DNA from 4 places in the Clostridium sp. genome. Region 1 is predicted to be linked to each of the others. Evidence: a T-box and tRNA genes for the amino acid it is inferred to sense, from the RefSeq annotation. Region 1 holds a T-box; the other regions hold tRNA genes.

What was found. The T-box of region 1 lies ahead of LKE46_RS00815 (valine--tRNA ligase). A T-box ahead of a tRNA ligase gene usually reads a tRNA of that ligase, here a tRNA-Val.
Region 2: it has a tRNA-Val gene. The T-box ahead of LKE46_RS00815 (valine--tRNA ligase) is inferred to sense a tRNA for this amino acid. The anticodon was not compared.
Region 3: it has a tRNA-Val gene. The T-box ahead of LKE46_RS00815 (valine--tRNA ligase) is inferred to sense a tRNA for this amino acid. The anticodon was not compared.
Region 4: it has a tRNA-Val gene. The T-box ahead of LKE46_RS00815 (valine--tRNA ligase) is inferred to sense a tRNA for this amino acid. The anticodon was not compared.

Annotation. Positions count from the first base shown of each region.
Region 1 is NZ_JAKVOI010000001.1:128,385-134,273, forward strand. Features, by position in the region: gene LKE46_RS00805 (2-hydroxyacyl-CoA dehydratase) at 1-2,065, shown strand, start outside; gene LKE46_RS00810 (ABC transporter substrate-binding protein) at 2,162-3,181, shown strand; T-box leader at 3,243-3,465, shown strand; gene LKE46_RS00815 (valine--tRNA ligase) at 3,528-5,889, shown strand, end outside.
Region 2 is NZ_JAKVOI010000001.1:2,767,566-2,773,454, forward strand. Features, by position in the region: gene recD2 (SF1B family DNA helicase RecD2) at 1-1,062, opposite strand, end outside; gene metK (methionine adenosyltransferase) at 1,146-2,321, opposite strand; SAM riboswitch class I at 2,394-2,493, opposite strand; tRNA gene LKE46_RS13565 (tRNA-Tyr) at 2,538-2,622, opposite strand; tRNA gene LKE46_RS13570 (tRNA-Thr) at 2,630-2,705, opposite strand; tRNA gene LKE46_RS13575 (tRNA-Val) at 2,724-2,799, opposite strand; tRNA gene LKE46_RS13580 (tRNA-Tyr) at 2,805-2,889, opposite strand; tRNA gene LKE46_RS13585 (tRNA-Thr) at 2,897-2,972, opposite strand; gene yyaC (spore protease YyaC) at 3,255-3,800, shown strand; gene LKE46_RS13595 (rod shape-determining protein) at 3,802-4,830, opposite strand; gene spoIIID (sporulation transcriptional regulator SpoIIID) at 4,930-5,184, opposite strand; gene LKE46_RS13605 (M23 family metallopeptidase) at 5,288-5,889, opposite strand, start outside.
Region 3 is NZ_JAKVOI010000001.1:3,063,926-3,069,814, reverse strand. Features, by position in the region: gene LKE46_RS15200 (DnaD domain protein) at 1-951, shown strand, start outside; gene LKE46_RS15195 (ATP-binding protein) at 944-1,927, shown strand; gene anfO (Fe-only nitrogenase accessory protein AnfO) at 1,955-2,590, opposite strand; tRNA gene LKE46_RS15185 (tRNA-Thr) at 2,755-2,830, opposite strand; tRNA gene LKE46_RS15180 (tRNA-Asp) at 2,835-2,911, opposite strand; tRNA gene LKE46_RS15175 (tRNA-Val) at 2,927-3,002, opposite strand; tRNA gene LKE46_RS15170 (tRNA-Glu) at 3,011-3,085, opposite strand; tRNA gene LKE46_RS15165 (tRNA-Asp) at 3,125-3,201, opposite strand; tRNA gene LKE46_RS15160 (tRNA-Val) at 3,217-3,292, opposite strand; tRNA gene LKE46_RS15155 (tRNA-Glu) at 3,301-3,375, opposite strand; gene LKE46_RS15150 (pyruvate, water dikinase regulatory protein) at 3,489-4,304, opposite strand; gene LKE46_RS15145 (NAD(P)/FAD-dependent oxidoreductase) at 4,434-5,666, shown strand; gene LKE46_RS15140 (acyl-[acyl-carrier-protein] thioesterase) at 5,679-5,889, opposite strand, start outside.
Region 4 is NZ_JAKVOI010000001.1:2,945,926-2,951,814, reverse strand. Features, by position in the region: gene LKE46_RS14500 (ABC1 kinase family protein) at 1-1,560, opposite strand, end outside; gene LKE46_RS14495 (phasin family protein) at 1,594-1,893, opposite strand; tRNA gene LKE46_RS14490 (tRNA-Arg) at 1,994-2,070, shown strand; gene LKE46_RS14485 (nucleoside deaminase) at 2,221-2,661, shown strand; tRNA gene LKE46_RS14480 (tRNA-Ser) at 2,746-2,834, shown strand; tRNA gene LKE46_RS14475 (tRNA-Val) at 2,879-2,955, shown strand; gene LKE46_RS14470 (helix-turn-helix transcriptional regulator) at 3,259-4,173, shown strand; gene LKE46_RS14465 (nuclear transport factor 2 family protein) at 4,267-4,965, shown strand; gene LKE46_RS14460 (nitroreductase family protein) at 4,971-5,495, shown strand.

The sequences.
Region 1 (5,889 bases):
CTATCCGTGCATACCTTATGAGCAGAAAGAACAGAAAAAGGCAGACAACCACTATAATTGTCCTATGGTAACTTCTTATCCGGAAGTCATAAAAAACAACATGGACGTACTCTCTGAAGAAAATATCAATTTCAAGAATCCATTTTTACCGCTGGATGACAGGAACAGGCTTATAGACAGGCTGTTTGAAGAATTTGGTGAATTCAATATACCAAAGGGAGAAATAAGGGAAGCAGTAGAAGCTGCATATAGAGAAGACAGGTGTGTAAAGGAAGATATAAGAAAAAAAGGTACAGAAGTAATTGAATATCTTAGGGAAACTGGCAAAACAGGGATAGTTCTTGCAGGAAGACCATATCACATAGATCCTGAGATAAATCATGGAATACCAAACATAATAACTTCCTATGGCATGGCAGTTTTAACGGAGGATTCCGTAGCACACCTTGGAGTTGTTGAAAGGCCTCTGAGGGTTGTGGATCAGTGGGTATATCATTCTAGATTATATTCCGCTGCAAGCTTTGTAGCAGTTCAGGATAATCTTGAACTTATTCAGCTGAATTCTTTTGGATGCGGACTTGATGCTGTTACTACAGATCAGACTCAGGAAATATTAAATAGGTATGAAAAATTGTATACTGTACTTAAAATAGATGAGGTAAGTAATCTGGGTGCAATAAAGATAAGAATACGCTCACTGAAGGCTGCGCTGGAAGAGAGGAAAAAGGCAGGTTTTAAACCTCACAAAGTTGGAGAAAATACCAAAAAGATAGTATTTACCAGAGAGATGAGGAAGAAACATACAATATTATGTCCTCAGATGTCACCAATACATTTCCAGTTTATTCAGGAAGCTTTCAATGCTTCAAACTATAAACTTGAAGTGCTTCCTTCAGTGGACAGGAGAGCGGTGGATGAAGGACTTAAGTATGTAAACAATGATGCCTGTTATCCATCCATAATAGTCGTAGGGCAGATAATAGAAGCTCTTAAATCAGGGAAATACGATCTGCACAATACATCGGTCATGATATCACAGACAGGCGGAGGCTGTAGAGCAACCAACTATATAGCATTTTTGAGGAAGGCATTGAAGGAAGCGGGAATGCAAAATATACCTGTAATATCCATAAATGTTGTTGGAATGGAAAAAAATCCGGGATTTAAAATTACACCGGGACTTATCAACAAGGGAATAATGGGACTTGTATATGGAGATCTCCTGATGAGGGTATTGTACAGGGTAAGACCTTATGAAAGAATACCGGGTTCTGCAAATTCTCTGTATAAAAGATGGGCTGAAAAATGCAAGGGAAATGTGAGAAATGGAAGTCATGTGGAATTTAAGCAGAATATATATAACATAGTAAGGGAATTTGACAATCTGGAGATAAATAATGTGAGAAAGCCGCGTGTGGGAGTAGTAGGCGAGATACTTGTAAAATTTCATCCAACTGCCAATAATGAAATTGTCAAGGTTCTTGAAAATGAAGGGGCTGAGGCAGTAGTTCCGGATCTAACGGACTTTCTGCTCTACTGTGCTTACGATGCAAAATTTAAACATGAAAATCTGTCGGGAACATTGCTGAGTGAAATAATAAAAGGTGCAGGTATAAAGTTCATCGAATATTATAGACGGCACATGAAAATTGCATTGAAAAACAGCTGCCGTTTTTCACCGCCTTCTGACATAGAAGAACTGGCAGAGGGGGCGTCCGGTGTGCTTTCTCTGGGAAATCAGACAGGTGAGGGATGGTTTTTGACAGCTGAGATGATAGAGCTTATAAAAAGCGGCACCAGGAATATAGTATGTATGCAGCCTTTTGCATGTCTCCCGAATCATGTGACGGGCAAGGGAATGATAAAGGAATTGAAGAGGAAATATCATGGAAGCAATATAGCTGCCATTGATTATGATCCCGGTGCAAGTGAGGTCAACCAGCTGAACAGGTTGAAGCTTATGCTCTCCGTTGCCTTCAAGTCACTTAAAGATCAGGAAGCCTTTGAAGCTGAAAGCAGTGAGTTTATGGGCAAACCTGCATTTGCGGATGATATAAATAAATAATGATTAATGGAAATGATTTTGTGAAAAATAGTTTTTCACAAAATCATTTTTTATTTCATACTATGGACTAGTATAAAAATTATATGGGGGACAAGTATGAAAAAACATAAAATAAGTATTTTGGCACTTCTGTTCAGCTTTGTAATGGCAGCTTCAATTTTTTCAGGATGCGGAAGCAGCAAGAATGGAGATAAAAGCCTTAAAAAGGTAAGGTTGAACGAGGTTGCAAGATCCGTATTCTATGCACCTATGTATGCAGCTATAAATGAAGGCATGTTCAAAAAGCAGGGGCTTGAGATAGATATTACTACAGGACAGGGAGCAGACAAGACAATGCAGACTGTGTTGAGTAAAAACGCCGACATAGGATTCTGTGGTCCTGAACAGGTAATATACATCTATAATCAAAAGAGAGAGGATTATCCTATATTATTTGCACAGATGACTACAACCGACGGTTCTTTTATGGTAAGCAGAAAAGATGAGAAAAATTTTAAATGGCAGGATTTGAAGGGAAAGAACATAATAGGTGGAAGGCCAGGGGGAGTACCGGAAATGGCGCTTGAGTATGCACTTAGAAAAAATAAAGTTGAACCTGGAAAAGATGTGAATATTATAACGAATCTTGCATATACTGCAACATCAGGTGCCTTTAAGTCGGGTACGGGAGACTATGTTGCACTTTTCGAACCTACTGCAAGTATGCTTGAGAAAGATAAAAATGGATATATAGTTGCCTCGGTAGGAGGAGCATCGGGAAGCCTTCCATATACCTGTTACTTTGCAACCAAATCCTATATTTCACAAAATCCTGATGTTATAAAGAAATTTACCAAAGCCATATATGAAGGTCAGGTATGGGTTCAAAAACACAGTGACAAGGAAGTTGCAGAATCTATAAAATCATTTTTCCCTGGTACTGATGAAGGAATACTCGAATCTGTGGTCAAAAATTATAGAAGTATAAATGCATATGCACTGACACCGGAAATCAAACAGGAAAACTTAGATAGATTAATGGATATAATACAGTCATATAAATCCAGTTTAATACCACAGAGACCTCCTTTTGAAAAAATAGTTGACAATTCCTTTGCAAAGGAAGCTGTAAAATGATAAAAAATTCTTGACAGTTCTTCAATTAACGTTATAATTATAATGTATAAATTGAATTACAGTACTGACTGTGAAGAAGAGTAGTAGAAATAACACGGTATAAAGAGAGGAAAATTATTAGTTGAGAGATTTTCCATACTATATTATTTCGAAGGTAGCTTTGGAGTTTCTTTATTGAATGCAAGTAGATAAAGACGGTTGTTTCCGTTAATTATTTAAGAGTCTGCATTATAGGTTTGTATGCTGCAGAAAAAAAGGTGGTAACGCGAGTCTTCGTCCTTTATTGGATGAGGACTTTTTATTTTTAAAAGAAAAGGAATATTACAAATAAATAAGGAGGATTTTTATGTCAGAGAAAAAAGAGATATCAACAACTTATAATCCAAAACAATTTGAAAAGAGAATTTATGACAACTGGCAGGAAAAGGGATACTTCAGTCCGCAGCCGGATGACCATAAAAAACCATATACTATAGTCATACCCCCTCCAAATATAACTGGCAAGCTTCATTTGGGCCATGCACTGGATGACACAATACAGGATATACTGATAAGAACTAAAAGAATGCAGGGTTATAGTGCATTATGGGTGCCCGGCGAGGATCATGCAAGTATAGCTACAGAAGTAAAGGTTGAAAAAGAACTTTTAAAGGATGGTATCAAGAAGGATCAAATAGGAAGAGAAGCATTTTTGGAAAAAACATGGGATTGGACTCATGAATACAGGGCAAGAATTGCCAATCAAATAAAAAAGCTTGGCAGTTCTGTAGATTTTACAAGAGAAAGATTTACCATGGATTCAGGACTCAACAAAGCAGTCAGAAAATTTTTTGTGAAGTTATATGATGATGGACTTATATACCAGGGCAACAGGATAATAAACTGGTGTCCAAAATGTCAGACGGCACTGTCCGATGCTGAAATAGAGTATGAAGAGCAGGAAGGTCATTTCTGGCATATAAAATATCCCATAGTAGGAAGTGACAGATATCTGGAAATAGCTACTACAAGGCCGGAGACAATGTTTGGTGATACTGCAATAGCTGTAAATCCCAAAGATGAAAGATACAAGGATCTAGTAGGGAAAAAAGCCATATTGCCAATAATAAATAGAGAGATTCCAATAGTTGAAGATGATTATGTCGACATGGAATTTGGAACAGGTGCTGTCAAAATAACACCTGCACATGATCCTAACGATTATCAGGTTGGAAAGAGACATGACCTTCCTGAGATAATAATAATGAATGAGGATGGAACAATAAAGCTGCCTGGAACCAAATACGACGGGTTGGACAGGTATGAAGCAAGAAAACTGGTAATAGAGGATTTGAAGCAGCAGGGTTTTCTGGTAAAAATACAAGAACATGTACATAATGTAGGATGTCATGACAGGTGCGGCACTACTGTTGAACCTATGCTTTCAAAGCAGTGGTTTGTAAAGATGAAGTCACTGGCAAAGCCGGCAGTTGATGCAGTTAGACAGGGAAAGATAAAATTCGTACCTAAAAGGTTTGAAAAGATATATTTCAACTGGATGGAAAACATACAGGACTGGTGTATATCGAGGCAGCTCTGGTGGGGTCATAGGATACCGGTGTGGTACTGCAAGGACTGTGGTGAGGTTATTGTATCCATGGATGAGCCTGAAAAATGTACGAAATGCGGTTCTAGTAATCTGGAACAGGATAAGGATGTGCTGGATACCTGGTTCAGTTCTGCACTATGGCCGTTTTCAACGCTTGGATGGCCTGACAATACCGATGATCTTAAATACTATTATCCAACAAGTACGCTGGTTACAGGCTATGATATAATATTTTTCTGGGTGGCAAGAATGGTTTTCTCGGGACTTTACTGTATGGATGATATTCCATTTCAGAATGTACTCATACATGGAATTGTCAGAGATTCTGATGGAAGAAAGATGTCGAAATCTCTCGGAAATGGTGTTGATCCTATAGATGTAATAGATGAATATGGGGCAGATGCACTCAGGTTTACGCTCATTACGGGAAATTCCCCTGGAAATGATATAAGGTACTATCCTGAAAGGGTGGAGGCTTCCCGAAATTTTGCAAATAAGATATGGAATGCATCCAGATTTGTGCTGATGAATATGGATGAAGATCTTATGAAAAAATATTCAGAGTGCAAAAATTATACTGAAGCAGATAGATGGGTATTGTCCAAATTGAATACACTTGTAGGGGAAGTTACTGAAAATATAGAGAAATTCGAACTTGGGATAGCATCGCAGAAGATATATGACTTCATCTGGGGAGAATTCTGTGACTGGTATATAGAACTTGTAAAGCCGGTTATGTACGGTGACAATGAAGAAGCAAAAGGTGTGGCCTATAATGTATTGAACAGGGTGCTGACTGTAAGTCTGCAGCTTTTACATCCAATAATGCCGTTTATAACTGAAGAAATATATACTCATCTCTATAACAGGGAATATGAGTCCATATGTATATCCAAATGGCCTGATTATGATGAAAAATTAAAGGATATGGAAGCTGAACGGAATATGGACTATATTATAGAAGCGATTAAGGCTGTAAGAAATTTAAGAACAGATATGAATGTCCCTGTTTCAAGAAAAGCAAAGGTACTTCTGCATATAACTGAAGATAAAGCAATAGGAGCCTTTCAATGTGGAGAAGATTATTTCAAGAAACTTGCTTCTGCTTCTGAAGTTCAAT
Region 2 (5,889 bases), 2.6 Mb from region 1:
AGCTATACAATTTATTATCGTAGTTTTTCCTGTACCAGGACCTCCCGTTATTATCTCTACTCCATTTTGAAATGCGCCCCTTATTGCATCTTTTTGGGATTCGGCAAATTGTATATTATTCAAGGCTTCAAAATTTGTAATCTCTTTTTCTATATCTATATTTATTTCATCATACTTATTGAATTGAAGATACAAAATTTTTTTTGTTACACTAAGTTCACAGTAATAGTAGGTAGGTAAAAATACACAGATTTCATCTTTTGATTTTTCCAGCTTAAGTTTTCCTTTAAGCGAACTATCATATATATTCTCCTCTATTTCCTCCCTTGTTACATTAAGTACACCCTCCGATTCCTCTACAAGCTTTTTAAGCGGCATATATGTATTCCCAAAATTACAGAACCTGCTTACTATATATTTTATTCCACTTTGTATCCTGAAAGGCGAATTAGCTTCTATTCCGAGACTTCTTGCTATCCTGTCTGCAATTTTAAATCCTATTCCAGATATCTCATCTGTAAGAACATATGGATTTTCTTTTACCGTCTTTATGGAGTCCGCACCAAATCTTTTATGTATTTTCACACACTGATTCGCACTTATTCCATAGGTCTGCAAGAATATCATTATATTCCTGACCTCACTTTGTTTTGAATAGGATTCACATATAAGATTTATTTTTTTTTCTCCTATTCCTTCTATTTCTCTCAATCTTTCAATATGATTATCCATTATATCCAGAGTCTTATCTCCAAATTTATCGACTATCTTTTTTGCAGTAACAGGTCCTATACCAGATATAGCTCCAGATGACAGATATCTTTCAATACCAACTTTAGTATCTGGTATTATTTCTTCGGAATATTTGATTTTAAACTGCTGTCCAAAATGCGGATGGGTTACCCATTCTCCCATAAATTTCAAATTCTGTCCTTCCATAATAAAAGGTACATTCCCGACTATAGTCACAACACCGCTTTTGTTTTTTAATTTGGCAACCACATATCCATTATCTTCATTCTGGAATACTATATCATCTATAATACCTTGTATTTCCTGCATAAAATCTCCCTACTTTTAAAAATTATATCAATAAGTCAATTATAACACATTAGGCACGCATCATTTTAGATGCGTGCCCACTGTTATAAATATTTTTTTATTTCATCCACCTTATTCAACTTTTCCCACGGCACATCTATATCTGTCCTTCCAAAATGCCCATATGCCGCTACTTGTCTATATATAGGTCTTCTCAAATTCAAATTTCTTATTATTGCTCCTGGTCTTAGATCAAATACTTTATTTACTATATCAACTATGTCGTCTTCTGAAATCTTTCCGGTACCAAAGGTATCTACTTCTATGGATACCGGTTTAGCAACACCTATAGCATAGGCCAGCTGTATTTCCAGTTTGTCGGCCAGCCCTGATGCTACAAGGTTTTTTGCAACCCACCTTGCTGCATAAGCAGCTGATCTGTCAACCTTGGTTGGATCTTTTCCGGAAAATGCACCTCCGCCGTGTCTTCCATAACCACCATAAGTATCAACTATTATTTTTCTTCCTGTAAGTCCTGAATCACCCTGTGGACCCCCGACTACAAATCTACCTGTAGGATTTATAAAATACCTTGTATTATCATCTAAAAATTTGGATGGTATTGTTGGTTTTATAACATTTTCTATTATATCCCTGCTTATCTGTTCCTGACTTACATGTGGATCATGCTGTGATGATACAACTACAGTATCTATCCTTACCGGTTTGTCATTTTCATATTCCACCGTAACTTGTGTTTTTCCATCCGGTCTTAAATAAGAAAGGGTCCCATCTTTTCTAACGGCTGTCAGCCTTTTTGCAAGTTTGTGTGCCATACTTATTGGAAGCGGCATATATTCCGGAGTTTCATTTGTAGCAAAGCCAAACATCATTCCTTGATCTCCCGCACCTATAGCATCTTCCTTGTCCATTGTACCGGATTTAGCTTCAAAAGCCTCATTTACTCCCATAGCTATATCTGATGACTGCTCATCTATTGAGGATATTACTGAACAAGTATCGCAGTCAAAGCCGTACTTTGCCCTTGTATAGCCTATTTCCTTCACAGTTTTTCTAACTATTTTAGGAATGTCTACATAACATTTAGTTGATATTTCACCCATAACTAAAACCATTCCTGTTGTAGTTATAGTTTCACAAGCTACCCTTCCTTCAGGATCCTGTGCCATTATTGCATCAAGTATAGCATCTGAAATTTGATCACACATTTTATCTGGATGCCCTTCTGTAACCGACTCAGAAGTAAACAACTTTTTCATCTTTTTCCCCTCCATCTACATAAAAATAAAAAACCTCTTTTATAAAAAAGAGGTTAATAAGCATTATCAACTCTCTTATCTCGCAGGAATAACTGCAGGAATTGGCACCTTAGCATATTTACTGGTTGCCGGGTTTCACAGGGCCCTTTCCCTCCACCTCTCTTGATAAGAGTTTTAAATTATAAAATAAAAAACACTTTCTATAGTGTTTTTTTATGGTGGAGGAAGATGGATTCGAACCATCGAAGTCAATGACAACAGATTTACAGTCTGCCCCCTTTAGCCACTCGGGAATTCCTCCATTTTTATGGTGCTGGCAGTAGGCATCGAACCCACGACCTACTGATTACAAGTCAGTTGCTCTACCATCTGAGCTATGCCAGCCTATTCAATATTTTAATATGGTGGGCACAACAGGGCTCGAACCTGTGACCCTCTGCTTGTAAGGCAGATGCTCTCCCAGCTGAGCTATGCGCCCTAAATTGGTGGAGGAAGATGGATTCGAACCATCGAAGTCAATGACAACAGATTTACAGTCTGCCCCCTTTAGCCACTCGGGAATTCCTCCATTTTTATGGTGCTGGCAATAGGCATCGAACCCACGACCTACTGATTACAAGTCAGTTGCTCTACCATCTGAGCTATGCCAGCTTACTATGTAACTTGTCATCAGTTAACACACGCATTGACCTATGTTAGTATATCGTTTAGGCACTCCTTTTTCAAATTTCATTTTTGGTGTATTCCCGCATTTAAATTGATTTAACTCAACATTCCTTTATGTTTCTCAATAAATCACATTTTCACAATTTATATTTGCCACATTGTCTATTCTAATTTTTTATGCTGCCTCATATAAATTATATATGATGTTTTAAACGGCTACATATTCACATTTTATGCAACAAAACACAATTTGAAGAGGTGAAAATTTTGAATAAAGTAAAGGTTAACTATAAAACTCCTATGGCATATTATAAATTAGCAAGTTCTCTACGAAATTATATTGATAGAAACACAATCATAGTTTGTATTGGTACTGACAGATATATAGGTGACTGCCTCGGACCTCTGGTAGGCACATTGCTCAAATATAAACATTTCCCTCTTCCTGTATATGGTACAATACAGGAACCAATACATGCCCTAAATATTGACATGAAACTAAAGCATATTACATCTCAACATAAGGAATGCAACATAATAGGCATAGACGCTTGCCTCGGAGATATCAATAATATAGGCGAAATACAAGTAAGAGATTTTCCAATTCATCCAGGAAAAGGAGTAGGAAAATCCCTGCCAAATGTAGGAGAAACTTCAGTAATTGGCATAGTGGATTCAAATACAGGTAAAAATATCTTCAGCAGTTCAAATAATATAAGATTAAATTTAATTCTCTCTATGTCAGAAGTGATACTTAACTCCCTAATTCATGCATATTATCTGTATCTCAATGACAATATTGAAAATATATAACTTAATCAACCAGAGTTATATCATCTCCGCTAAAAGTAAGCTCCATCTTATCCAGATATGTGAGAACCTTGCCAGTTCCAAGAGCTACACAGGATACTGCATCATCTGCTACATACACGGGTACACTCGTAACCTGCTGTATTAAACTATTTAATCCATGTAAAAGTGATCCTCCTCCGGTCATGATGATTCCCTTATCTGCAATATCAGCAGCTAACTCCGGAGGGGTTTTTTCAAGCACTGCATGGGTTGTATCAGCTATGGCATTTATCGTATCTTTCAGTGCTTCTCTCATTTCATCAGATGAAACCGATATATTTTTAGGGAGACCCGTAATTAAATCTCGTCCTCTTATATCCATCCCCATATCATCATCTGATTTAAATGCCGAGCCTATATTTATCTTCAGCTCTTCTGCCGTTCTCTCACCTATCATTAACTTGTGCTGTTTTCTTATATATTTAATTATTGCCTCATCAAATTTATCTCCTGCTACCTTAATAGAGGATCTCACCACAATTCCTCCCAGAGAAATAACGGCTATATCCGTAGTTCCACCGCCTATATCAATTACCATATTTCCCTCAGGTTTTGTTATATCAATACCAGCACCTATTGCTGCCGCCAAAGGTTCTTCAATTAAAAATACCTTTTTTGCACCTGCATTCTGTGCCGCATCAATTACAGCTCTTTTTTCAACTTCCGTAGCTTCACAGGGCACGCAAATTACAACCCTTGGTGTAGTCCTTCTACGTCCACAAGCTTTTCCTATAAAATATTTCAACATTTTTTCCGTTACATCATAGTCAGAAATAACACCATCTTTCATAGGACGTATGGCAACAATATTACCTGGAGTTCTTCCAATCATCTGCCATGCTTCTTTACCTACAGCAAGTACCCTATTTTGATTCTTATCTATTGCTACTACTGATGGTTCCTTTAATACTACACCTTTTCCCTTGATATAAACAAGTACTGTAGCTGTACCTAAATCAATTCCCATATCCGTTCCTATACTAAAAAACATTCCTTTTTCACTCCTACTCTCCCTTGTCTTTAATTAGTATCTAAAATTATCATTCTCATTAAGTTTATCATATTATATATAATTATAATAGGAATGTTTTTAACCTTCAATAGCTTTATATTTCATTTTAGTTGCATTACCTCCCCTTATGTGTCTTTCAGCTTTATTATAATCTAATATCATTTTAGCCTGCCTGGCAATTTGAGGATTTATTTTGGGCAGTCTTTCCGTCATGTCTTTATGTATGGTACTTTTACTGACCCCAAAAACCTTTGCTGTCTTCCTTATCGTAGCCTTAGATCCTATTATATATTTAGCTACTTCCAATACCCTTTCTTCTATATAATCCTTCAACTGTTATCAACTCCTTTACCCAGTTAGCAGCTAACATTCATGTATTGTTATTCTTTCGTTTTCAGCCATTTCTACATTCCAAATATGAAGAAATGGCTGAATTTTAATATTTTATATATTTTCCCGGATCAACAAATTCATTTCCCTTCAGGACGGCAAAATGAAGGTGATCACCATATTTCTCATAAGCAGATCTAAGGGTAGTATTTCCTATAACACCTATTACTGCACCCTTTGATACATTTTGACCTTTAGAAACCTTTATATTCGCATTTAAATTTGAATAAACAGTCTTTAATCCATTATGATGGTTTATAACAACTTCAACTCCATCCTGAGTACTGCTGCTTATTTCCTCAACTGTTCCATCCATGGCAGCAAAAACCGGTTTCCCAATGGGAGCCTGTATATCATAACCCAAGTTAGGTCTATAAGTTCCAGTAGAATCCCAATATACAGGGTTTTCTGAAAATCCTCTTGCTATATTTCCTTCTACAGGCTTCTGGAAAGATGTACTAACCGAGTTTGATACTCCCTTTGAAACTGTTTCTTCCTTGGCAGTATTATCTGCCTTGTTTTCTGCACTGTTGTTCTTTTTAACTTGAAGAGCATTATCATGTTTATTCTCTGTTTTAGCAGTTTCCTTCATTTTGGCCTGTTGTGATACAGCCGGCTTATTTTCCTGCGTACTTTCTTTGCTGTTTT
Region 3 (5,889 bases), 2.9 Mb from region 1:
CCTGTTAATAACATTTTCATAGATAAATTTATGCCGAAAGCCCGGGGAGAATTTGTAAAGGTATATCTTCTGGGGCTAAAATATTGTAAATCCGGTGAATTGGGCGTAAGTTCCGAAGTTATAGCAACTGCACTTCATCTTTTGGAAACGGATGTAATAAATGCATGGAATTACTGGGATGAAGAAAACGTAGTTAAAATAGTCCCGGTAGACAAGATGGGAAATTACAGTATAGAATTTCTGGATCTCAGCGAATATAACAATAAAAAACCCAATGACAGTATTGATATAGTTGAGGAATTAAATAGAAATTCTACAAAAGAAATGCTTAATGATATAGAAAAACTATTGGGAAGGCCTCTCTCCTCAAAAGAAATTACAATGTACATAAGCTGGCTGAAGGATTTTAATTTTTCTCCCGAAATCATATTGCTTTTAATTCAATACTGTGTCCTGAAAGGCAAATCCGACAGCAGATATATTGAAAAAATTGCCATTTCCTGGTTTGATGCAAAAATAAAAAATATAAACGATGCACAGTCATTTATCAAGAAACATGAAGATAAATGGATAAATATTCACAAAATACTTAACTATTTAGGAATAAAGGATGCAGAAATAATGAAACCTCAGGAAGAAATTTTCACCAAATGGCTGTATACATACAAGTTTCCCGTGGAAGTCATACTCAAAGCCTGTGATATATGTTTTAAAAGGATCAATAAAGCCGATTTCAAATATATAGATGGGATACTCAGCAGCTGGAACAAGGAAAAAATCAAGACACTGGACGATATCGACAAAAAGGACAAGAAAAAAATCAAGAAGTCAAACTATTCAAATACCAGTAATACTAATTCTAAAAACAGTACTTTTAATAACTTCAAACAGAGAAGCTACGACTTCAAAGACCTGGAAAAGAAATTGTTAGGATGGGATAATAATGATTAAAGGTTATCATTCTGCTATTATGAATATATATGAAAGTATAAGGAGTGAAGAAAAAAAACTTCTGGACAACAGGAGAAGGGAAATACAGGAAAATTTGCCGGAAATCCTGGATATAGAGAGACAGATAGGTTTATATTCAATCAAATTATCTACACAACTTGTAAACACTCCCGAGAGCAGCCAATTTCACTTAAAGCAGATGAGAGAAAAAATTACAGAGCTGCGAATAAAAAAATCTGAATTGTTGGTTGCAAACAACTATCCTATGGACTATCTAGAAATCCACTATAGATGTCCAAAGTGTAAAGACACTGGTTTTATAGGTACTAAAAAATGCACGTGCTACAATCAAAAATTAGTAAATCTATACTACAAAAACTCTCATCTGACAAATATGCTGCAAAAAAACAACTTTGAAAATTATAATCCGGAATTATTCTCTTCTGATAAAAGCTTTGGAGAACATATAAGTCCAAGAAAAAACATGGAAAATATCGCCTCCAAATGCTGGAACTTTATTGAAAACTTTAATATTTCAAAAGAAAATCTGTTCTTTTATGGAACTGCCGGAACTGGAAAAAGCTTTATGTCAAATTGTATAGCAAAAGAACTGCTGGATAAAGGCTGTCTAGTTGTATATAGGACTGCAGAAACCTTGATCCAGGATCTAAGAGATATACGATTTGGAAACAACAGAGATCTTAAGGATCTCATCTTAGATTGTGATCTTCTGATAATAGATGATCTCGGGTCAGAACAAATAACTGATTTCTCTAAAACTGAGTTATTTAACATATTGAATATCAGATTATTGAATGAAAAAAAAATACTTATATCTACAAATTGCGACCTAGAAGAAATATTAAAGATATATTCTGAAAGAATTTCTTCAAGACTTCTTGGGAACTTTACTCTATGTAAATTTTTTGGTGAAGATATACGAATAAAGCAGAATATACAGGGAAGGAAGCTCTAGAATTACTTTCTGCCCTGTATATATTCTCTATTTTTCATGTGTTACGATAACTTTAAATTTATTCACACCATTCTGTTGTACATCTAACTTTAATTTAAATCTATTGAGCTCTCTTTGCATCCATCCTGGGATGTGGCTGCAGTTTATGGTCAACTCGGAAAAATCCTTCTTTTCAAAAAACGGTATTAATACTTTTTTAGTAGTAATGTTGGAGTTGCTATTTTGTATTTCGATAAAATCTACAAAATACTTTCCGCCGCCACCATTTTCAACAATATAATGCATTTCATCATTTTTACTTTTAAAGGATCTTTCTATTAACTTTTTTTCCTCCTCTTCTTCTTTTTCAATTACATAATCCAAAAACTCATAAGGTTTTCCACTTATTTCCCATGAATTGATTCCGGACCTTTCAAGAATGTTGTAAGGTATCCCTGCGATTTCGGTTGCCACAAAAATTTTACAGTTTCCAAGTGATTCAATCATTTTATCAATTCTTCGTCTGATTAAGTTTATATCAGATGTACTATCAATCTGATATACTATTCTATTCTTTATTTTCCAGGCATCATTTTCCATTATATATACATTCACAAATGAAGGTTCTAAAAATGATGTTACTTTTCCTTCATTGTCCACCAATACCGCAATTTCCTTATTCATAGTTGTATTATTAAATTTATATTATAAATTTAATAAATATTTCACCCCATTCATAACTTTTTATTAAATTATAAGTGATATGCTTGATTATTTCAATATTTATTTTAAAACAACATAAAAAAATCACTTTATTTTAAAAAATGTTTTTAAAATAAAGTGACCTCTGGTGCTGGCAGTAGGCATCGAACCCACGACCTACTGATTACAAGTCAGTTGCTCTACCAGCTGAGCTATGCCAGCATATTGGCGACTTAGATGGGGATCGAACCCACGACCTCCGGCGTGACAGGCCGGCACTCTAACCAGCTGAGCTACTAAGCCATTATAATTGCTATGTGGTGGGCACAACAGGGCTCGAACCTGTGACCCTCTGCTTGTAAGGCAGATGCTCTCCCAGCTGAGCTATGCGCCCACATACAATGGTGACCCCTAGCAGACTTGAACTGCTGTTACCACCGTGAAAGGGTGGTGTCTTAACCACTTGACCAAGGGGCCCTTACTTAACACATCTATACTTCAAACATAAAATACAAATGGCGACTCAGATGGGGATCGAACCCACGACCTCCGGCGTGACAGGCCGGCACTCTAACCAGCTGAGCTACTGAGCCATTATAATTGCTATGTGGTGGGCACAACAGGGCTCGAACCTGTGACCCTCTGCTTGTAAGGCAGATGCTCTCCCAGCTGAGCTATGCGCCCACATACAATGGTGACCCCTAGCAGACTTGAACTGCTGTTACCACCGTGAAAGGGTGGTGTCTTAACCACTTGACCAAGGGGCCTTTACTGCCAAGCCTCTCTCGTGACCCGACATATCTTATAATACAAAATATTTTCTAAAGTGTCAACACTTTTTTTTATCATTTCCTTAAAATTTTGTATAAAGTACTCGAATTTAATAGGAATTTTCATCTGCATAGCCTATATAATCCATTATCATCAATGCAGTATCTTCGATTGCCCTTTTAGTTACATCTATTACTTTACAGTTTAATCTTTTTATAAGTTTATCGGAAAACTCCAGTTCCTGAAGTATCCTTTCTTCATCTGCATACTTTATACTTATAAAACACCTATGATAGCTGTCCAATCTGCGCTTTCGTATTTCTATAAGCTGTATTGGATCAATTGTAAGTGCTACTATCTTCTTCCGACTGACTTCAAACAACTCTTTTGGAATTGGGACTTCCGGCATAAGGGGTATATTTAAAGCTTTTATTCCTTTATTTGCAAGATACATGCAAAGAGGGGTCTTGGAAGTTCTGGAAAGTCCGATCAATATGACATCTGCATATTTTATACCTGCATTATTCTTGCTGTCATCATACTGGACTGCAAACTCCATTGCCTTGATTTTCTTGTAATATTTTGCATCTATTTGCCAGACAGCTCCCGGTCTATAGTCAGGTATTGTTTTTAAAATTCTCGCAGCCATGCTTATGCACGGTCCGAGTATATTGTTTATAGGTATACCGCTCTCAATGCATCTGCGGGTCAAAAACTCCCTTACATCTACCAGAACTATAGTAGATATTATGAGTATGCCGTCCTTGCTCTCTAAACCATCTATAAAATCATTCACATTTTCATAGCTTTTAACGTACGGTACTTTTTTAACCTGTACACTTTCAGAAAACTGACATGCAGCAGCTCTTGCCACCTGCTCGGCAGTTTCTCCAATAGAGTCTGACACAGCATATATTTTCAACAATATTATTCATCTCCTAAGTAAACAGTTAATTACATAATACCATATAACTCTTATGTTTTGAAAATTCCATTGATATATTTACTTATCAAACACATTAAAGTACAATATACTACGGAAGGAGTGTTCAATTTGTTTCATGAAATAATCATAGTCGGCGGCGGTGCTTCAGGATTGACAGCAGCAATTACTGCAAATGATATGGGGAAGGATGTCGCTGTATTGGAAGGCTCAGACAGGATCGGCAAAAAAATTCTGACTACCGGAAACGGCAGATGCAATATAACAAATAAAAATCTGTCCATGAATAACTATCACAGCCTCAATAACTGCTTTTTCAGGCATGTACTTGATGAATTCAATTACAGGGATACTATTGATTTCTTTAATTTACTCGGCCTTCCGCTAATTACATTGGATGACGGCAAAACATACCCGATGTCACTGCAGGCTTCTTCTGTACTGGATATATTCAGAATGGCCATTGAAGATAGAGAAATTCCCGTATACCTGAATTCCAAAGTTAAGTCAATAATTAAAGGAAAAGATATATTCAAAGTAATATGTGACAATCAAAATTTTGAATGTAATGGACTTATATTATGTACTGGAGGCAAATCTGCCGCCAATACCGGTTCAGACGGTTCTGGCTTTGTACTTTCACAAAAACTAGGCCACCATATAATAACTCCCGTGCCCTCTCTTGTACAGTTAAAATTGAAATACAATCACCTCAAAGCCCTGTCTGGAATAAAATTTGATGGTTCCTGCGAATTATCAATAGACAAAAAATCAGTGAGAAAAGACTATGGTGAAATACTCTTCACAGACTATGGAATATCAGGCCCCCCAATACTTCAAATAAGCGGTCTTGCTTCAAGAGGCCTATTGCAGGAAAAAAATATATCACTAAAAATAGACATGTTTCCTGACTTAACGGAAAATAAGCTGATATCTTTCTTTGAAAACCATTGGGGTATACTCGGGTACAGAAGTGTCTGCGATTCCCTTATAGGAATCATAAATAAAAGGATGATACCTGTCATCTTAAAGGAAGCACTGTTGGATAATATACATAAACCTGCATCAGATCTAACCTGGAAAGAAAAAAGCAGAATATATTCTCTGTTGAAATCGTGGACCTTTATCGTATATGACACCAATTCCTTTAAAAATTCTCAAGTAACATCCGGAGGAATAGATACTCTTGAAGTAAATCCTTTAACACTGGAATCAAATATAGTGAAGGATCTATATTTTGCAGGTGAAATTCTGGATGTGGACGGTGACTGCGGCGGATTCAATCTCCAATGGTGCTGGAGTTCTGGAGTCATATCTGCTAGAAATGCTGCAAGGAAATTGTAACTTCCAATGTAATTATTTTACCCACAATGTTTGGACAATACACAATTCATTTCCATCATTATCTGATATTTTGTGCAGTCCCAGGTATTTGCCATTTTGTTCTTCAATTTTTGTTGAAGACTTTATTTTCCCGCCATAAGTTGCTTCCTTTTTATAACTTATATTTATATTTTTTATTGAATAATTTTCTACAATATCCAAAGGCACTGTTTCTATTGCCCAA
Region 4 (5,889 bases), 2.8 Mb from region 1:
TATTATTATTAAGCTTAGAGTTAGAGAAATTGTTATCCCTATAAACCCCAATAGTGGTATAGTATAAATTTTAGGATTTATATTGGAATTTAAAATTAAAGATGAACTTATTAGCATAGAACAAGATATAAGTGAAATGGAAAGCCTATTTGTCATTTTATTTAACTGTTTTATAGAATTATCCATTTTACTGAATTTGAGCTGAAGTTTGGCTCTTCCATTTAAAATACCGTCGATTAATTCTACTATTTTTGTAGGTATTTTTACTGAATTCTTAGTAAAGTTATAATAGCTTATTAATGCATCATCTAAATTAAGGCTATCTAAAAAATAAGATTTGCTGCTATTTTTAACAAAAGGTACTGCAACGTCCAGAATTTGAATTTCTGGAGCTAATTCACTTACTATTCCCTCTACTATAATGAAACTTTTTACTAAAAGTATTAAATCCTTTGGCAATCTTATATTATTATTTTTGGCACATTCAAAAATGTGTGTTATTAAAGCAGAAATTTTTATATTTTCAAGTGAAGTAGACAGATAATTGTCAAGTAGTGTTTTTATATCCTCATATAATCTATTTCTATCTACAATACCTTTTTTTATACCTACGGACATAACTGCTGATACAAGTGTGTCAATATCCTTGTATACTATTGAGATGATTATTTTATTCAAACATGTTTTTAGGTAATTAGATAAATTGCCCATTATTCCAAAATCTAAAAAGCATATTTTATTTTCCTGTATCAATAAGTTGCCAGGGTGTGGGTCGGCATGGAAAAATCCATCTGTAAAAACTTGTTTAAAAAAAGAAGTAGCAAGTTTTTTCCCAAGATCATTTAAATCATAACCATCTCTATTCAGTAGTTCTATATTGTTTATTTTAAATCCATTAATTTTTTCCATGGTTATTACTTTATTTTTACATAAGTTTTCTACTAAATAAGGTACATGACAAAATGCAACATTGCTGTTTAATCGTTTGAATTTTATCATATTTTTTGCTTCCAGATTGAAATCAAGTTCCTGGCTTGTAGAAAATTTTAATTCATCAAGTGCTTCTTCTGGATCAATTATTGAATCTTCAAATCTGTTTTTAGTAAATTTTATTATCTTGTAGAGTATAGAAATATCAGTTTCCATTTTTTCTTTAATATTGGGCCTCTGAATTTTCACTATTACATGTCTGCCATCCTTTAAAATTGCGTTGTGAACTTGTGCAATAGATGCAGAAGCAAAAGGATGTTCATCAAATTTAAAAAAACATTCTTCTATATTTTTATTGAAGTCGCTGAAAAAAACATTGTTTATATCCTCAAATTTTTCAGGTGGCACATCATCTTGGAGTTTTGAGAGTTCGTTGATAAATTCTGAAGGTAGCATGTCAGGTCTTGAGCTAAGAATTTGGCCTATTTTTATAAAGGTTGGGCCAAGTTCTTCAAAGGCCATTCTTAAATTTTCAGGAGATTTTTTTCCCCTGGTGCTTACAAATTTGAATCCGTATTTTCCTAATACCTTCATAATTTCTTTAAAGCGTTTGGATGATTTTTCTTGCATTTTTTAAGATAATAACTAAAGTCCAACTGGACTTTAGTTATTATTTATTTTTTCCTCTATTTTTTTTAATCTCTCATCTATAGATGCTATGTCTTCCTTTGAAGCAAAATTTAAGTTGTTTAATATAGAAAGAAGTTCCTCTTTATTTAAAGGTTTTATCTGTTCTTTCTTTGCAGAAACATTTTTCTTCAATTCCTCAGATAGTTGCTTTCCCTCTTCTACAGTTATTTTCCCCTTTTTAACCATTTCCTCAATTAATTTTACTGCTTTTTCATAGGTATATGCTGCAGAACCAATACCAGCTAGGAACAGACTTTTTAATTCATTTAACATGGGTTAAATCCTCCTTTATTGTATTTAAAATAATAAAAATTTACAAAAAAATTGACAATGTTAATAATATATAATAGAATATTAGAGTAATAGCATCCATGCACTCGTAGCTCAGTAGGATAGAGCAGCGGTTTCCTAAACCGCGTGCCGGAGGTTCGACTCCTCTCGGGTGCACCACATAAAATTAACTACTGTACTCCTGTAAATTGACTTTGCAGGATTTTTTATGCAAAATTAATGTTCTCATAACCTAAGTTTAAATTAAAATGGTAGAAGTTTCAATATAATATATAGAAAGTTAACATTATAATAATATATGGAGATAAAATGGATTTTATGCAAGAAGCAATAAGGGAAGCTAATTGTGCATTTAAGTTGGGAGAAGTTCCTGTAGGTGCTGTTATAGTCAGAGATAATAAAATAATATCAAGAGCTCATAATCTTAAAGAGACATTAAAGGATGTTACCTGTCACGCTGAAATACTTGCCATAAAAGCTGCTTCTAAAAGAATAGGAAATTGGAGATTAAGTGGTTGCACCATGTACGTAACTTTAGAACCATGCCCAATGTGTGCAGGAGCTATAGTTCAATGCAGAATTAATAAACTTTATATAGGAACATTCAATCCGACTTGTGGATCTTGTGGATCTATTTTAAATTTGGTTCAAAATGATAGTATAAATAGTTTTGTAGATGTCAAATGGGTTTATAGTGAATGTTGCAGTGAGATTCTCGAAAAATTTTTTAAATCAAAGAGGATAAAATAATTAGTTTGATTTATCTACTTTTCTTCTGTATAATAAATAAGTAGTATTTTTGCAGAAATGTTAATTATGCAATAAATTAAATATGGAAGCGTATCGAAGTGGTCATAACGGGCCTGACTCGAAATCAGGTAGACGGCAACGTCTCGTGGGTTCGAATCCCACCGCTTCCGCCAGATGTAAAACAGTTCTGATTAATAAAAGATAAATTGATGTATTTGGAGGTATAGCTCAGCTGGTTAGAGTGTACGGTTCACATCCGTAAGGTCGAGGGTTCGAGCCCCCCTGTCTCCACCAAAAACAAACGTTAATATTGATACAATGTTGATGTGCAGAAAAGTTGAGTATTACTTGGCTTTTTCTCATTCTATATAAAATTTAGACCGTCTCGAAAGGCGGCTTTTTTGTTTTTTGAACCCATATTGTGATAAGATGCACAACCCCCTGTGGTAATACCTTACCTTTTGTGTAAAAGTTTAAGAAGCATCAAAAAAGCAGAAACTATTCTGGCTTATTCTGTAATTTTGAATAATATTGAATTTTATAACATGACATATTATTGTCAAGTTATAAAATCTATAATAATGCTGAGGTGATGATATGCAAATTAATAGGCTGTTTGAAATTGTATATATCCTGCTTGGGAAAAAAATAACTACTGCCAAAGAACTGGCTGAACGCTTTGAGGTATCCGTAAGAACAATTTATCGAGATATTGATACGCTGTCTTCAGCGGGAATACCCATTTATGCAAGTCAGGGAAAAGGTGGAGGCATATCGTTGCTCGATGATTATGTCCTTAATAAATCTGTCCTTTCGGAAATTGAGCAGGATGAGATACTATTTGCATTGCAGAGTTTAACCATAACACAGAATCCGGAAACAGACAGGGTGCTCTCAAAATTAAGCAGTCTGTTTAATAAAAGCAAAACCAATTGGATTGAGGTAGATCGATCGCCCTGGGGTAGTGATAAAAATAAAACATGTGAATTTACGATCCTCAAAAATGCCATCCTTAATCACCAGATCATTGAATTTAACTATTTTAATGCATCCGGGGAAAAAAGTCACAGGAAGGTTGAACCTGTAAAACTCCTTTTTAAGGTTCATGCATGGTATCTGCAAGGCTTCTGCCTATCCAAAAATGAATATAGAACTTTCAAAATCTCACGTATGTCCGATGTCCAGATAACGCAAGAGATTTTTGCAGATCGATTACTGGAAGAGTTGCCAGAAGATCAAAAGGAACAGAGAACCCAAAAGTGGATCGATGTACAATTGCAGATTTCTCCCCATGGAGCCTACCGGGTATTTGATGAATTTAATGAAAAGGAGATCACTAAAAATCAAGACGGATCTTTTACGATTGTGACCGCTTTGCCGGAAAGTAAGTGGCTGTTTAACTATATCCTTTCTTTTGGAGCTGATGTTGAAGTTCTGGCTCCACAGAATATACGCGAAATGATTCAGAATAAACTGGACGAAGTCATTTGGAAATATAAAAATAAAAAATGATAACTTGACCCGATGTCGTCATGTTATGGCCGGTATACTTGAAATATAGTGGTGGATAGCCCTATAAATCATGAAAACAGGAGAATGATGATCATGACAAACAATAAATTTCAATTACCAAAACCGATAGAGACACATTTTCAGGCGACAAACACGGGCGATTCTGTGACCTTCCTTTCAACCTTTGCCGAGGACGCTGTCGTCATAGATGAGGGGAGGGAATATCGAGGGAAAACCGCCATCAAAGAGTGGAGCGACCGCGATTATTTCGGCGACCATCTGATGCTGGAAGTCACGAATGCCGTTCAGGATGCAGAAGAGATCGTGGTCACTGCAAAATCAGACGGAGACTATGACAAGACCGGGCTGCCGGACCCGCTATATCTTGATTTTCACTTTACGGTGAAGGGGGATAAAGTCACGCGCCTGCGCATCGTTCTTTCCTCCAACGGCAGGTCAATCCCGTTGCCGCAACCGATTGCAGCCTTTTATCATGCCTCCGATGTTTATGACGACACACTGCTTGCAGGCTGCTTTGCAGCGGATGTCGTGTTGGTTGACGAGGCAAAGGAATATCATGGTCCCGAAGCCGTCAGTGGACATATTCTGGAGGCAAACAAGGGTGCTCAGGTCATGACTGAAATCACCGGCTGTGTGGAGAAAAACGGCGAAACGGTTGTCACCGCCACGCTTTCTGGCAGCTTCGAGGGCAGCCCAATTCCCCTGGATTTTCATTTTGCCCTCGAAAGCGGGAAAATCAAGGCGTTAAATATTGTATTGGCGGGTGAATAAGGTTGATGGAAACAGAGAGTTTCATACAGGTCGATCAGGACAAATGCACGCAATGCGAGCTCTGCGTAGAAGTCTGCCGGGGGACCCTTGACATGGGGGAACACGACCCGAAGGTCGTAGTCGCCGATTGGGCGGGGGAGGATCTGAAACACGGGGCCTTGGGAAAATCCCCGTGGGCGCAGAATATCGCCAATACTATCCGTTGCTACCGTGAAAACGGCGAGGATACCATTCTAAGGGACACGCCTTGCCTGACCATTTCCACGGCGGAAAAAAACAGGTTCGCTCTCGGGCGAGACAACACCCATTTTGCACTCACGTATGCTCAGCTTTACGCACCGACACTCGGACTTGGCACCTGCTGGTCAGGGTTGTTCGAATATTGCGCTGCAGCGGGATATGAACCACTTCTTGAACTTTTGAAGCTTCCGGAAAACAGAACTATCACGGGTACTTTTTTAGTAGGATATCCGATCTATACTTTTAAACGGTTGGTAGACAGAAATCCTCTGCAGATTACCTGGCAATAATGAAACAGCGTGAATGAGGATTATTTCTGCCTCATTCGGTCTGAGATATTCCTAATTTGTAGCGGTAAAGCTGCTGTAACCTATGCAATCGTTGTTTGAGGGGAAGCGATAAGGCTGGTGGAACGATTAAAAGATATTTATACGAGAGATTTTTTGTTGGACTTTGGTAGAAAAATTCAATCGGCATACCGCGCTTTTCATACGGCAGATTTTATCGCATCCGTAATGGATGAAACATGGGACAAACTGCCACTCAAGGGCTGCCGCACACTGATCCGGAATGTGAACACACAACTGGTAAGATATGACAACCCGTCGCCATTATCGGGCGATCATCGAATTGTGCTTTTGATAAGTGGACAGGAAGTCGCTAATACGATGATAAAAATCCGGA